3 regions of the Streptomyces griseiscabiei genome follow, and region 2 is predicted to be linked to each of the others. Evidence: riboswitches for the same ligand, from Rfam matches in the RefSeq annotation. Region 2 holds a riboswitch; each other region holds the start of a gene.

Region 1 (4,326 bases), on a different contig from region 2:
GCGGGAAGTCCGGCGGGCGTGACGGCCGCCGCCTCGCCCTCGGTCTCGCCCTCCGCCGCACCGGACTCCTGCTCGAACTCCAGGGCGACGGCGGCGAGTTCCTGGAGGTTCTCGATACGGGTCTCGTCCTGCGGGTCGGTGGAGGCCTGCAACTCGGCGAGATAGCCGGTGCGTTCGAGCACCGCCTCCAGGATGGTCGCCGGTCCGGCGCCGGACTCGACGACGGTCCGCAGGTCCTCCATCAGCGTGTTGAACCGCTTGACCGCGTTCGTCGACCGGGCCGCCATGCCGTACGCCTCGTCGACCCGCTTCAGGGCCTGCGGGAAGCTGATCTTCTCGCGCTGGGAGAGGGCGTCGATCATCGCCTCGGCGCGGTCGCCGATACCGCGCTTGGGCACGTTGAGGATGCGGCGCAGCGGGACGGAGTCCTCCGGGTTGGCGAGGACCCGCAGATACGCGAGGACGTCCCGGACCTCCTTGCGCTCGTAGAAGCGGACGCCGCCGACGACCTTGTACGGCAGGCCGACGCGGATGAACACCTCTTCGAAGACACGGGACTGGGCGTTCGTCCGGTAGAAGACGGCGACGTCACCGGCCTTCGCGTCGCCCGCGTCCGTCAGTCGGTCTATCTCGTCGGCGACGAACTGGGCCTCGTCGTGCTCGGTGTCGGCGACATAGCCGGTGATCCGGGCGCCCGCGCCCGCGTTGGTCCACAGGTTCTTGGGGCGGCGGGACTCGTTGCGCTCGATCACCGCGTTGGCGGCGGAGAGGATCGTCTGGGTGGAGCGGTAGTTCTGCTCCAGCAGGATCGTCGTCGCGTCCGGGTAGTCCTCCTCGAACTGGAGGATGTTGCGGATGGTCGCGCCGCGGAAGGCGTAGATCGACTGGTCGGCGTCACCGACGACGCACAGCTCGGCCGGGGGGACGTCCCACTCGTTGGGCGGGACGTCCACCGGGTGCTCGGAGGTACCGACCAGCTCTCTGACCAGGGCGTACTGGGCGTGGTTGGTGTCCTGGTACTCATCGACGAGGACATGCCGGAAGCGGCGGCGGTAGTGCTCGGCGACGTCCGGGAAGGCGCGCAGCAGATTGACCGTCGTCATGATCAGGTCGTCGAAGTCCAGCGCGTTCGCCTCGCGGAGGCGGGACTGGTACATCGCGTAGGCCTGGGCGAGGGTCTTCTCGAAGCCTCCCCCACTCTCGGCTCCGCTCGACCGGGAGGTGCCCCCAGCGGCCTGGGCGGCGAAGTCCTCCTCGTCGATCAGCTCGTTCTTCAGATTGCTGATCTTGGCGCTGAAGGACTTGGGCGGGAAGCGCTTCGGATCGAGGTCCAGATCACGGCAGACGAGCGCCATCAGCCGCTTGCTGTCGGCGGCGTCGTAGATCGAGAAGGAGGAGGTGAAGCCGAGCTTCTTGCTCTCGCGGCGCAGGATGCGTACGCACGCGCTGTGGAAGGTCATGACCCACATCGCGTGGGCGCGCGGGCCGACGAGCTGCTCGACGCGCTCCTTCATCTCGCCGGCGGCCTTGTTGGTGAAGGTGATCGCGAGGATCTGGCCGGGATGGACCCGCCGCTCGCCGAGCAGATGGGCGATGCGGTGGGTGAGCACCCGGGTCTTGCCGGAGCCGGCGCCCGCGACGATGAGCAGGGGTGATCCGGCATGCACCACGGCCGCACGCTGGTTCTCGTTCAGCCCGTCCAGGAGGGCCGCCGCGTCGATCGCGGGGCGGGGAGCGCCGTCGCGGTAGTACGCGTCACGGTCCGGTGGCGCGTCGAACTTCCCGCCGAACAGATCGTCCGGAAGCGGCTCCGGTACGTGATCGTCCTCGGGCGGCGGCGGGGGTTCCTCCGCGTGGCCGCGGGGGGCCTGGAGGTCCGCCAGGAAGCTGTCGTCAAAGAGGCTGCTCATCGCTCTCCGAGTCTAGGCGCCCCCACTGACAGCGAGAGGCCGCCCCGGGAAGTCCGCACTCGTCCACATCCGCCACACACCGCGACCGCCGTACGACGGTGAGCGAGCGAGCCTACCGCCTCTCGCGTCGAAGAGGCTAAGGTCACGAAAACGTATCGGGCATATCGAACATCAACCTTCACACGGGCCACACGAGTTGGCTAGCTTTTTCCCCAGGACCGTACGACCCAACCGGCGAACGTCGCCGGGCCGCACGGCCTCCGCCGAGTCCGGTACGCCTTACGTGGGCGCCGGAGCCGGGGACCCACCGATCCTCCGGGGTGAATCGGCCCGACCGCCGCACGCGGCAAGGGCCGTAGGGCAAACCTTCCGAAGCTTGCGCCCGAACCCGACAGCTAACTCGGTAGGCGGACAACGGAAGGAGACGCCGAACCATGGCGCCGCACCGCAAGCCGCGTCCGGCCGGCCGGACGCGCGCGGGCATCCGCACCCCCGCCCTCGCCACCGCCGCCCTCACCTCCGTGGCCCTGCTCTCGCAGACCGCCACGGCCGCGCCCTCGACCGACGACAAGCCGAGCCTGGAGGAAGTCGAGAAGAAGGTCGACGACCTCTACCGCGGGGCCGGGGCGGCGACCGAGGGCTACAACGCGGCCAAGGAGAGGACGACCAAGCAGAAGAAGCAGGTCGAGACCCTCCTCGAAGCCGTGGCCAAGCGCCAGGAGAAGCTCAACGACGCGCGGGAGGAGCTGGGTTCGTTCGCAGCGGCCCAGTATCGCGACGGCGCGGCGGCCCCGGACCAGGCCTCGCTGCTGCTCGCGGACAACCCGCAGGACTACTTCGACCAGAACCAGCTGATGGACCGTTTGACGGACCGCCGGCAGGACGCCGTCGACGCGTACGTCACCGAGCAGGCCGAGGCGACGGAGCAGCGCCAGGAGGCGAGCGACGGCCTCGAACAGCTCACCGAGACGCAGAAGACCCTCAAGGCCCGCAAGGCCACGGTCCAGGCGAAGCTGGCCGAGGCCCGCGAACTGCTCTCCACCCTCACCGTCGAGGAGAAGACCCGGCTCGCCGCGATCGAACAGCGCGAGCAGGAGGAGGCCGACCGCAAGGCCGAGGAACTCGCGCGGCAGCAGGCGGCGGCACAGCCGGCCCAGGAGACCCGGGACGACCAGGGAACTCAGGGGAGCCAGGGAACTCAGGGGACGGTCCAGGAGGAGACCTCCACCGGTACGGAGACCTCCACCGGCACCACCACCGAGACCGCCGCCCCGGCCGAGGACTCCACCTACGCCTCGAAGGCCGCCAAGGCCCTCGCCTTCGCCCGCGCGCAGATCGGCAAGCCGTACGTCTGGGGCGCCACCGGCCCCGGCTCCTACGACTGCTCAGGCCTCACCCAGGCCGCCTGGAAGGCCGCCGGCGTCGACCTCCCCCGCACCACCTACGACCAGGCCGGCACCGGGACCACCGTCTCCCTGGCGAACGCCAGGCCCGGCGACCTGATCTTCTTCTACGACAACATCGGCCACGTCGGCCTCTACATCGGCAACGGCATGATGATCCACGCCCCGAAGCCCGGCACGTACGTCCGCGAGGAGTCGGTCTTCTACGACGGCGAGTCGTCGATCCACAGCGTGGTGCGGCCGGCGTAGACCGTCAGGTCCAGAGCACCGCGATGAAGACGTTCACGACGGTCAGGGCGCCCACGAGTCCGAACAGCGGCTTCTCCACCGTCTCGTCGTCCCGCTTCACATAGACCAGTCCGAGGATCACGATCAGCAGGGCGAGCTTCACGCCGATCTTGATGTTGTCGACGGGCTGGTCGTCGGCCTGGTTGAGGCCGACGAGGAGGGCGCCGGTGACCAGCATGGTGAGGGCGCCGTGGAGCATGGCCGGGACGAAGCGGGCGGCGCCCTGCCCCATGGCCTTCAGCTGGGTGAGGAAACCGCCCAGGAGCGAGGCGATGCCGATGATGTGGAGGGCGACGAGGATGTGGATGAGGACGTCCATGCGCGGAGCCTAGTGAGAGGCCCGCGCCCCGTCGGGCACGGGGGCGGGCGAGACGCTTCACCGATCGTGCATATATGCGCCGCATAGCACCGTCCCACCTCCGATAGGTCCGAAATCGCCGCATCGGTCATCGCGCAGCGTGAAGTCGGCGGCGCCCCGGCGGGATCACGGTCACATACGGTCACCTCACGGTCGGTGCGCGCCACTTCCGTACAACGCGTTACCGGCCCCTCACAGCCAGGTTTAGCGTCCTCCCTCAGGTGACCGGCTCCCCACCGCCGCCCGGGCCAGGGGCGGCAGTCGGCCACCCCCGCCGAGAAGGTCCGGCGGCGTCCCGCTCCCCCTGTGCGGGCCGCCGCCGGACGTGTCACCGCTCCCCCCAGGCGGTCCGTACGGACAGACCCTG
Region 2 (4,326 bases):
TCACCCGCGCCTACCGGCCGCAGACCAACGGCAAGGTCGAACGCTTCAACCGCACCCTGCTCGACGAATGGGCCTACCTGCGGCCCTACACCAGCAACACCGAACGCGCCGACGCCCTGGCAGACTTCCTGCACACCTACAACCACCACCGCTGCCACACCGCACTCGGCGGCCAGCCACCCATCAGCCGCGTCAACAACGCTGCGGCTCAATACAGCTAGGGCCTGTCTTCACATTCCCGTCGTCGCCCGGAGGGCGGCCCCGCGGCGTCGTGGGGGTACCTCCCGGTCGAGCGAAGCCGAGAGTGGGGGAGCGTGCATGGCGTCGCGGGGCAGGCGGGAATGTGAAGACAGGCCCTAGGGAGACGCCGAAGGCCGGCCCCCGGTCACGGGAGCCGGCCTTCGCCGCGTACGCGGTCGAGGTGCCGTCAGACGCTGACACCCTTGGAGCGGAGGTAGGCCAGCGGGTCGATGTCCGAGCCGTAGTTCGGGCTGGTCCGGATCTCGAAGTGGAGGTGCGGGCCGGTGACGTTGCCGGTCGCGCCGGAGAGGCCGATCTGCTGGCCGCCGCTCACGGACTGGCCCGCGGAGACGGAGATCGAGGAGAGGTGGGCGTACTGGGCGTAGTAGCCGTCGGCGAGCTTGACGACGACCTGGTTGCCGTACGCGCCGCCCCAGCCGGCGGAGACGACGGTGCCCGCGCCGACGGCCTTGAGGGTCGTCCCGGTCGGGGCCACGAAGTCGACACCCGTGTGGTAGCCGCTGGACCACATGCTGCCGGCGGTCTTGTACGCGGTGCCGACGGTGGCGCCCTGGATCGGCACGCTGAAGCCGGAGCCGCTGGACGACGAGGACTGGTTGCTCGACGTGGAGGTCGACGCCTGGGTGTCCTTCGACTCCTGCTTCGCCGAGCCGGAGGACTTCGACGACTGCGAGGACCCGGACGACTCGGCGGGCTTCGAGGACTGCGACAGCTGCGGCTTGGACGACTGCGACGTCCCGCCCGAGCCGGCCTGCCCGCCGATGCTGAGCTTGAGTCCCGGGTGGATGAGCGACGGGTCGGAGCCGATCGCGGCGCGGTTGTCCGAGTACAGCCGCTTCCAGCCGCCGTCCACGTCCTGCTCGTCCGCGATCTTGGCGAGGTAGTCGCCGACCTTGACCGAGTAGGTCTTGGTCGGCGCCTTCTTGGTGCTGGTCTTCTCCGCCTGCGCGGCCTTCTCGGCCTGCTCGATCCGTGCGCCCGCCTCGGCCGCGGCCTTCTCGGCGGCGACGGTGGCCGTCTTCTCGGCCACCCCGGAAACGGTGGCCGTCGGGGTCGCGGCGTGGGCGCCGGCGGCTCCGATCAGGGGCAGCGCGAGCGCCGCGCCACCGGTCCCCGCGGCGGCGATCGAGCGGGTGAAACGCTGGGACTTCGGACGGCGGTGCTTACCCTTCGCGGGCATGGCGAATTCCTCTCCGGCGCCTGCGAGGTGAGCTGTCGGGTGCGGACTGGAGATGTCCGGCCGTGCTTGCGCACGGCTTTACCCCTAGCCGTTCCGGAGACCGGAACAGGCGGTGATTCCTGTGGGTCCCCCGCTCCTGCCGTGGATCGGGTCGGTACGCGGCTCCGGTCGGCGGCAGGATTGGGCGTCCGTCCGGATTGACGCCGAACGTAAGCGACTTGTGCCCACAGAGACAACCATTGGGACTTCCTGTGCGTCTTCCTCCCTGATCCTTACATCAATTCACGATCACGCTCCGTAAATCACCGATCCTGGCCCTTTTCCAACCACCCTGGAAATCCGCCCGGATTACGTGGACATGGCGGCAACGGAACGTCACGAATATGACGCTGCTCACGCACCTACGACCCAGTAGGCTTTATTCCAGGGCTTGTTGGAATTACAGCTGCATTTCGGACAGTTCACTCAAGTGCGACGCAGGCGGATAACTGCCGCATCGAAGTCGCCCCGCAGTCCCGTCCGCAACCCGTGATGCAACAGCACCGCCCCTCGGTACACTTCGCCCGTTTCGCGGCATTCGTACGTGCCCTCCGGGTCGAGTCCACGCAGCCGGAGCGGGGCGAGCGGCTCGCCGTAGTGCTGGGCCTGGAGCCAGGCGAGGATGACGACCTCGTCCCCGTGGACGTACTCCACGGCGCTCAGCCCGCCCGCCGGGGGCCGCAGCCGGTAGAGGTCGCCGCGCTGCACGACCGGCCGGATCTCCTTGTACAGCCCGACCCAGCCGCGCGCCTCGGCCAGCTCCTCCTCGGACCACCGGGTGAGGTCGCCGCCGACCCCGAGCACCCCGGCCATGGCACTGACGAAGCGGAACCGCAGCGAGCTGACCCGGCCGTTGAGCTGGTTGTTCGGGCTGTCCGTGACCCAGGCGGCCATGGCCCGCGCCGGGTGGACCTGGCTGAAGCCGTGCTGGATGGCGAGCCGGTCCAGCGGGTCGGTGTTGTCGGAGGTCCACACCTGGTCGGTCCGCGCCATGACCCCGAGGTCGATCCGGCCGCCGCCGCCCGAGCACGACTCGAACGCCACCCCCGGGTGCGCGGCCCGCAGCCGGTCCAGCAGCGCGTAGAAGGCACGCACATGCTCGACCCACAGCTTCTGCGGATACGGCTCTCCGGGCCAGCCGGCATCGGTGAAGCAGCGATTGAAGTCCCATTTCACGTAGTCGATCGGCGCGCTGGACAGCAGCGCGTCGAGCCGCTCCCAGAGGTATTCCTGAACATCCTCGCGGGCGAGGTTGAGAACGAGCTGATTACGCAGCTCCGTCCGCTTTCGTCCCGGTTGGAACTGTGCCCATTCGGGGTGTGCCCGGTACAGCTCGCTGTCCGGGTTGACCATTTCCGGCTCGACCCAGATACCGAACTGCATCCCGAGGGCGTGCACATAGTCGGCGAGCGGCTTCAGCCCCTTCGGGAAGCGGTCCGGATTGGGCGCCCAGTCGCCGAGCCCGGCCCGGTCGCTGGTCCGCGCCCCGAACCAGCCGTCGTCCACCACGAACAGCACGACCCCGATGGCCGCCGCCGCCCGCGCCAGCGTCCCCTGCTGGTCCTCCGAGATGTCGAACTCGGTGGCCTCCCAGGAGTTGAAGAGCACCGGCCGGTCCTGCTCCGCGTCCGGGATGACGTACGCCCGCTGGTAGGCGTGCCAGGCGCGGCTGGCCCCGCCGAAGCCGCCGTCGCTCCACAGGCCGGCGAAGACGGGCGTGGTGAACGTCTCCCCCGTCTCCAGCCTCAGCAGCCCGGACTCGTCGTAACCGGCGCCGCCGGTGATCTGCACACGGGCGTCCGGGAGTTGGGCGACGGCGATCCGCCAGGACCCCGACCAGCCGAGGGCGCAGCCGTAGACCTCGCCGCGTTCCTCGGTGGCGTCGGTGTCCAGGGCGACCCAGGGCAGGTGCTGGTGCCCGGTGTGGCCGCGCCGGCTGCCGATGACCTTCTCGCCGTAGGTGAGGTCGCCGCGCACGAGCCGGGACTCGGCCGCCCACCGCCCGTGCAGCTGGGAGAGGCGCCAGGACTCCTCCGCGCGCGGCGGCAGCGTCCAGGTCGCCGAGTCGGCCCGCAGCAGCTCCACCGCCGGCCCGTCGTTGGCCAGGGTCACCCAGCGCTCGACCACGTCGTCGCGCATCCGGTAGTGCAGGGTGATCCCGAGTCCGTCGTCACCGAACCGCAGCCGCAGCTCGTCGCCGTCGGCCTCGTGCCCCCGGAAGGTCCACTCGGTGCCGCGCCGCTCGTCCGTGCGCACGGAGAGCGCGGGACGGGTGAAGCGGGGGCCGCCCTCGACGGGATACTCCTCGTGACCGTCGACCGGGGCCTCGAACGGCCAGTACGCCAGCTGCTGCCGGGCGGCCAGCTCCTCGGCGTCGGCGAGCGCGATCCGGGGACCCCAGTGCAGGTGCAGCAGCTCGTCGTCCTCCGTGAGCCGCAGGGCATAACTGCTCCTGGGCCCGGTGAGAAGCCACGTCCGGCCGTCTGCGCCGATTTCCAACATCAAGCCCCCACAGATTCGAACAGGTGCGATCGGGCTTCAACATCATCGCAGGTCGTCGCGGACGCGCGGCGGCGCCTGTGGACAACCGCCGCCGCGTCGGCCGAGCCGCCTGTGGACAACCGCTCCGGGCCTCTCGCATCCCCCTGTGGACAACTCATTGGCGTACGCACCCATGTCGTATCGTCGAGGGCGCGCCTCGGTGCCGAGTGCGTGCCCGTCGGCGCCCGGCGCCGGCGGCCGGATGGGAGGGAGCCCCCGTGACGCAGCAGATCCCGTCGACCGAGCCCGAGCTGACCGGAGTGCGTAATTTCCGGGACGTGGGCGGTCTGCCGACCGTGGACGGC
Region 3 (4,326 bases), on a different contig from region 2:
CGAGCGCCACGATCATCGAGCAGAGGACGAGGGCGAGGAGCGCGGCCCGGCCGGTCAGCCGGGAGCGCCGGACCTGGCGCTTGGCCTGGGAGCGGTAGACCCGCGCGGCCGTCTGCTCACCGAGCACCTTCAGCCGGGTCGCGGTGGAGAAACGGTCCCGGTCCCGGTCCTTCACGGCCATGTCCCGCTTCCCCTTCTTCTGCTGCCTTCTGCTGCTGCCTTCTTCCGCGTGTACGTGTCTCCCACGCGCGTACGTCCCCGCACACGGTACGGGACCGGTACGGGGACGTACGTACGACTGGCGCGGGCCGGGCCCTTAACGGCTCAGCCCTTGGAGCGGCTCAGCCCTTGAAGCGCGGGAAGGCGCTGCGGCCGGCGTAGACCGCGGCGTCGTCGAGGATCTCCTCGATGCGCAGCAGCTGGTTGTACTTGGCGACGCGGTCCGAGCGGGCCGGGGCGCCGGTCTTGATCTGGCCGCAGTTCACGGCGACGGCGAGGTCGGCGATGGTGACGTCCTCGGTCTCGCCGGAGCGGTGGGACATCATGCACTTGAAGCCGTTGCGCTGGGCCATCTCGACGGCGTCCAGGGTCTCGGTCAGCGAACCGATCTGGTTGACCTTGACGAGCAGGGCGTTGGCGGAGCCCTCCTCGATGCCGCGGGCGAGGCGCTCGGGGTTGGTGACGAAGAGGTCGTCGCCGACGATCTGGACCTTGTCGCCGAGCTTCGAGGTGATGGTGTTCCAGCCGGCCCAGTCGTCCTCGAACAGCGGGTCCTCGATGGAGACGAGCGGGTAGGCCGCCACGAGCTCCTCGTAGTACTCGGTCATCTCGGCGGCCGAGCGGGACTTGCCCTCGAACTCGTACTTGCCGTCCTTGTAGAACTCGGACGCGGCGACGTCGAGCGCGAGCGCGATCTGCTCACCGGGGACGTAACCAGCCTGCTTGATGGCCTCGATGATGAGGTCGAGCGCGGCGCGGTTGGACTCCAGGTTCGGGGCGAAGCCGCCCTCGTCGCCGAGACCGGTGGACAGGCCCTTGGTCTTCAGCACCTTCTTGAGGGTGTGGTAGACCTCGGCACCCCAGCGCAGGGCCTCGGAGAAGGACTCCGCGCCGATGGGGGCGATCATGAACTCCTGGATGTCCACATTGGAGTCGGCGTGCGAGCCGCCGTTCAGGATGTTCATCATCGGAACGGGCAGCAGGTGCGCGTTCGGGCCGCCCAGGTAGCGGAAGAGCGGGAGGTCGCTGGCCTCGGAGGCGGCGTGGGCGACGGCGAGGGAGACGCCGAGGATGGCGTTGGCGCCGAGGGAGCCCTTGTTGTCGGTGGCGTCCAGGTCGAACATGGCCTGGTCGATCAGGCGCTGCTCGGTGGCGTCGTACCCGACGAGCTCCGGGCCGATCTGCTCGATGACCGCGAGGACGGCCTTCTCGACACCCTTGCCGAGGTAGCGGTTCGGGTCACCGTCGCGCAGCTCGATGGCCTCGAAGGCACCCGTGGAGGCGCCGGACGGAACGGCGGCACGACCCGTGCTGCCGTCGTCGAGGCCGACCTCGACCTCGACCGTGGGGTTGCCTCGGGAGTCCAGGATTTCCCGGGCTACGACGACGTCGATGGACGGCACGAGCATCTCCTTCATGGGATGTGACGCTGAAAGTGCGGGGCCCGCGGGCCTTGCGACTAGAGCCTAACCGCCCCCGGGCCGTCGGCAGCCGACCGACCGTCCCGTGGACAGACAGACGGTACCCATTGTTCCCTGCCGGAACAAAGGGGGGTGGGCGAGAAAGTGAACAGAAGGGGGAACGGCCCTCTCTCCGGACAGAGAAAAGCCCCGCCCCGGTGCGTACGGGGGAATGCGCACCGGAGCGGGGAGCCCGTGGGGACGGGGGGACGGCCCTCACGAGGCCTTCACTATGGAGGACACGGATGTGAGCGGGCTGTGGTTCAGCTGGGGAGCGGCCGGATTTTTCGGCCCAGCCCGACCCGCCCTCACCGAGCCGGATCCGTCCCCACCGGCTTCGACGGGTCAGCTCAGGTGGAGCTGCTGGCCCGGGTAGATGAAGTCGGCGTCGTCGATGATGTCCTTGTTCAGCTCGAAGAGCTTCTCCCAGCCACCCTTGACGTTCTTCTTCTCGGCGATGCCGCTGAGGGTGTCGCCCTTGACGACCTTGTACTCGCCGTCGCCCTTCTTGACCTTCTTGCCGGTCGGGGTCTCGACGGTGGCGCGCTCGGAGGAGCGGGAGGCGCGGGTGTCCTCGGTGCTCTTCTGCGCGCTCTTCTCCGTGCTCTTCTGCGTGTTCTGCTGCGTGGAGCCGGAGTTCGTGTTGCCGCCGGAGGCGGCGGCGCCGTCGTACGAGGCGCCGGACAGGCCGGTGCCGCAGACCGGCCAGGCACCCTTGCCCTGGCCCGCGAGGACCTTCTCGGCGACCGCTATCTGCTGGGCCTTGCTCGCCTGGTCGGCGGTGGAGGCGTACTGCGTACCGCCGTAGGCGGCCCAGGTGGAGGCGGAGAACTGCAGGCCGCCGTAGTAACCGTTGCCGGTGTTGATGGACCAGTCGCCGCCGGACTCGCACTGGGCGACGGTGTCCCACTCGGAGGCGGTGGCGGCGGAGGCGCTGCCGGCGGCCATCAGCGGGGCGGCGATGGCGGCGGCGCCGGTGACACCGGCGACGGCGATGGCGCGAGCGGCCTTGGACGGGCGACGGTGCTTGCCCTTGCTGGAGAACAGCATGGAGAGATCCCCTCACCGACGCCTGCGAGGTGAGCTGTCGGGTTCGGGCCGGTTGAGTTGCCCGGCCGCGCTCGCTCGCCTTCCGGCTCGCTTCACGCGGCTTCACCCCGAGCCGGTCCAGCGTGAACCGCTGGGCCCGGCACTTACCTTGGGTCCCCCGCTCCTGCCTACGGCGCTTGACGCGACGACTGTTCCTTGCGGCCGTTGGCAGGATTCGGCGTACGACCGCAGGGGCCCGCTGTGGCGAGCGGTCACGACCGTAAACAGGTGATTGCCCGAATTTCAAAGACGATCACGGGGTCTGTGATTCATCTCCCATGTAGATCAAAACGGGCATTCAGGGGCGAACCATGACCCGAACTACCGCTGCTTTTCGCCCGTTTCGGCACCGACTTCGAGGGTCTGACCGGGAAGGATAAGGTCCGGGTCAGTTCCGACCGTGTCCTCGTTCTCGGCGTACAGCCCGCGCCACCCGCCGTCCAGGCCGAGCGAGTTCACGATGCCCGTCAGACTGTCGCCCGCCTGGACGGTGTAGGCACCGTCGGCGGCCTCGCGCGCCGTGTCGCCGCCGCGGGAGGCGTGCCGGCCGGAGGACTTGGAGTCGGCGGCACGGGAGCCGTCGTCGGCCGCGTCCGCGCCGGTACCGGCCCCCGTGTCGGCGCCGGCGCTCTCGTCGGCGCTGGCGCCCCGGTGACGGCCGGTACCGCTGTCGCCGTCATCGGGAGCCGTGGAGCTGTCACTCTGGGGCGACTTGCCCGATTCGGTACCGTTCTCGGTCTTGGCGGAGCCCTCGGAGGCGTCGGCGTTCGAGTCGCCCGACGCACCGGAGTCGGCCGAATCGCCCGAACCGGCCGACTGGGTCGAGTCGGCCCCGTCCGCTGCGCCGGACCCGTCGACCCCGTCGGCCTCGTCGTCCCGATCGGTCGAAGCGGATGAATCCGATGAAGCGGATGAATCTGATGATTTCGATGAGTCAGACTTTTCGGACGAGCCGTCCGACCCCGACCCCGACCCCGACTTCGTCGAGTCGTCCACGACCCCCGTGTCCACGTCGGCGGAACCGGAGTCGCCGCCGAGGTTGTGGAGCAGTCCGCAGGTGGCCCAGACGCCGACGCCCTGGTCGGCGAGCACCTTCTCGGCGACCGCGATCTGCTGGGAGCGGCTGGCCTGGTCGGCGGTCGTCGCGTACTCGAGACCGCCGTACTTCTCCCAGTTGTCCTGGGTCAGCTGAAGGCCGCCGTAGCGTTCGTTCCCGGTGTCCGCGCTCCATGAGCCGCCGCTCTCGCACTCCGCGACCTGGTCCCAGGTGGTTCCGCTGGCCGCGCTCGCGCCGGTGGCGCCGAGGAGTGGGATGGCGATGGCCGATCCGGTCACTCCGGCCGCGACGAGGAGGGCCGGAGCCTGACGGGGGCGACGGTGACGACCGTTCCCGGAGAGCATGCGGTTGCCTTTCACACGACAGCAGTGACCTGTGCGAAGGGTGTGGTGCCCCCTTCGCACTGACGTGTGAACGTAGCCGCAGTCGATCAGTTGTCACAAGTTAATGCAGCGCAGATCACGTGAAGATCACAGACTTGAGGGAGCGTCATCTTCCTTC

What was found. Region 2 has a riboswitch for cyclic di-AMP ahead of J8M51_RS26790 (M23 family metallopeptidase). Riboswitches for the same ligand answer to the same signal wherever they lie in the genome.
Region 1: another riboswitch for cyclic di-AMP. It lies ahead of J8M51_RS38710 (C40 family peptidase); the one in region 2 lies ahead of J8M51_RS26790 (M23 family metallopeptidase).
Region 3: another riboswitch for cyclic di-AMP. It lies ahead of J8M51_RS44800 (LysM peptidoglycan-binding domain-containing protein); the one in region 2 lies ahead of J8M51_RS26790 (M23 family metallopeptidase).

Annotation. Positions count from the first base shown of each region.
Region 1 covers NZ_JAGJBZ010000003.1:1,060,547-1,064,872, reverse strand. Annotated here, with positions in the region: gene pcrA (DNA helicase PcrA) at 1-1,910, opposite strand, end outside; cyclic di-AMP (ydaO/yuaA leader) riboswitch at 2,162-2,335, shown strand; gene J8M51_RS38710 (C40 family peptidase) at 2,345-3,562, shown strand; gene J8M51_RS38705 (hypothetical protein) at 3,567-3,920, opposite strand.
Region 2 covers NZ_JAGJBZ010000002.1:2,176,791-2,181,116, reverse strand. Annotated here, with positions in the region: gene J8M51_RS26795 (IS481 family transposase) at 1-221, shown strand, start outside; gene J8M51_RS26790 (M23 family metallopeptidase) at 428-1,441, opposite strand; cyclic di-AMP (ydaO/yuaA leader) riboswitch at 1,446-1,604, opposite strand; gene J8M51_RS26785 (alpha-galactosidase) at 1,907-3,982, opposite strand; gene J8M51_RS26780 (tyrosine-protein phosphatase) at 4,240-4,326, shown strand, end outside.
Region 3 covers NZ_JAGJBZ010000006.1:44,294-48,619, reverse strand. Annotated here, with positions in the region: gene J8M51_RS44810 (FtsB family cell division protein) at 1-181, opposite strand, end outside; gene eno (phosphopyruvate hydratase) at 342-1,622, opposite strand; gene J8M51_RS44800 (LysM peptidoglycan-binding domain-containing protein) at 2,025-2,729, opposite strand; cyclic di-AMP (ydaO/yuaA leader) riboswitch at 2,734-2,914, opposite strand; gene J8M51_RS44795 (transglycosylase family protein) at 3,090-4,169, opposite strand.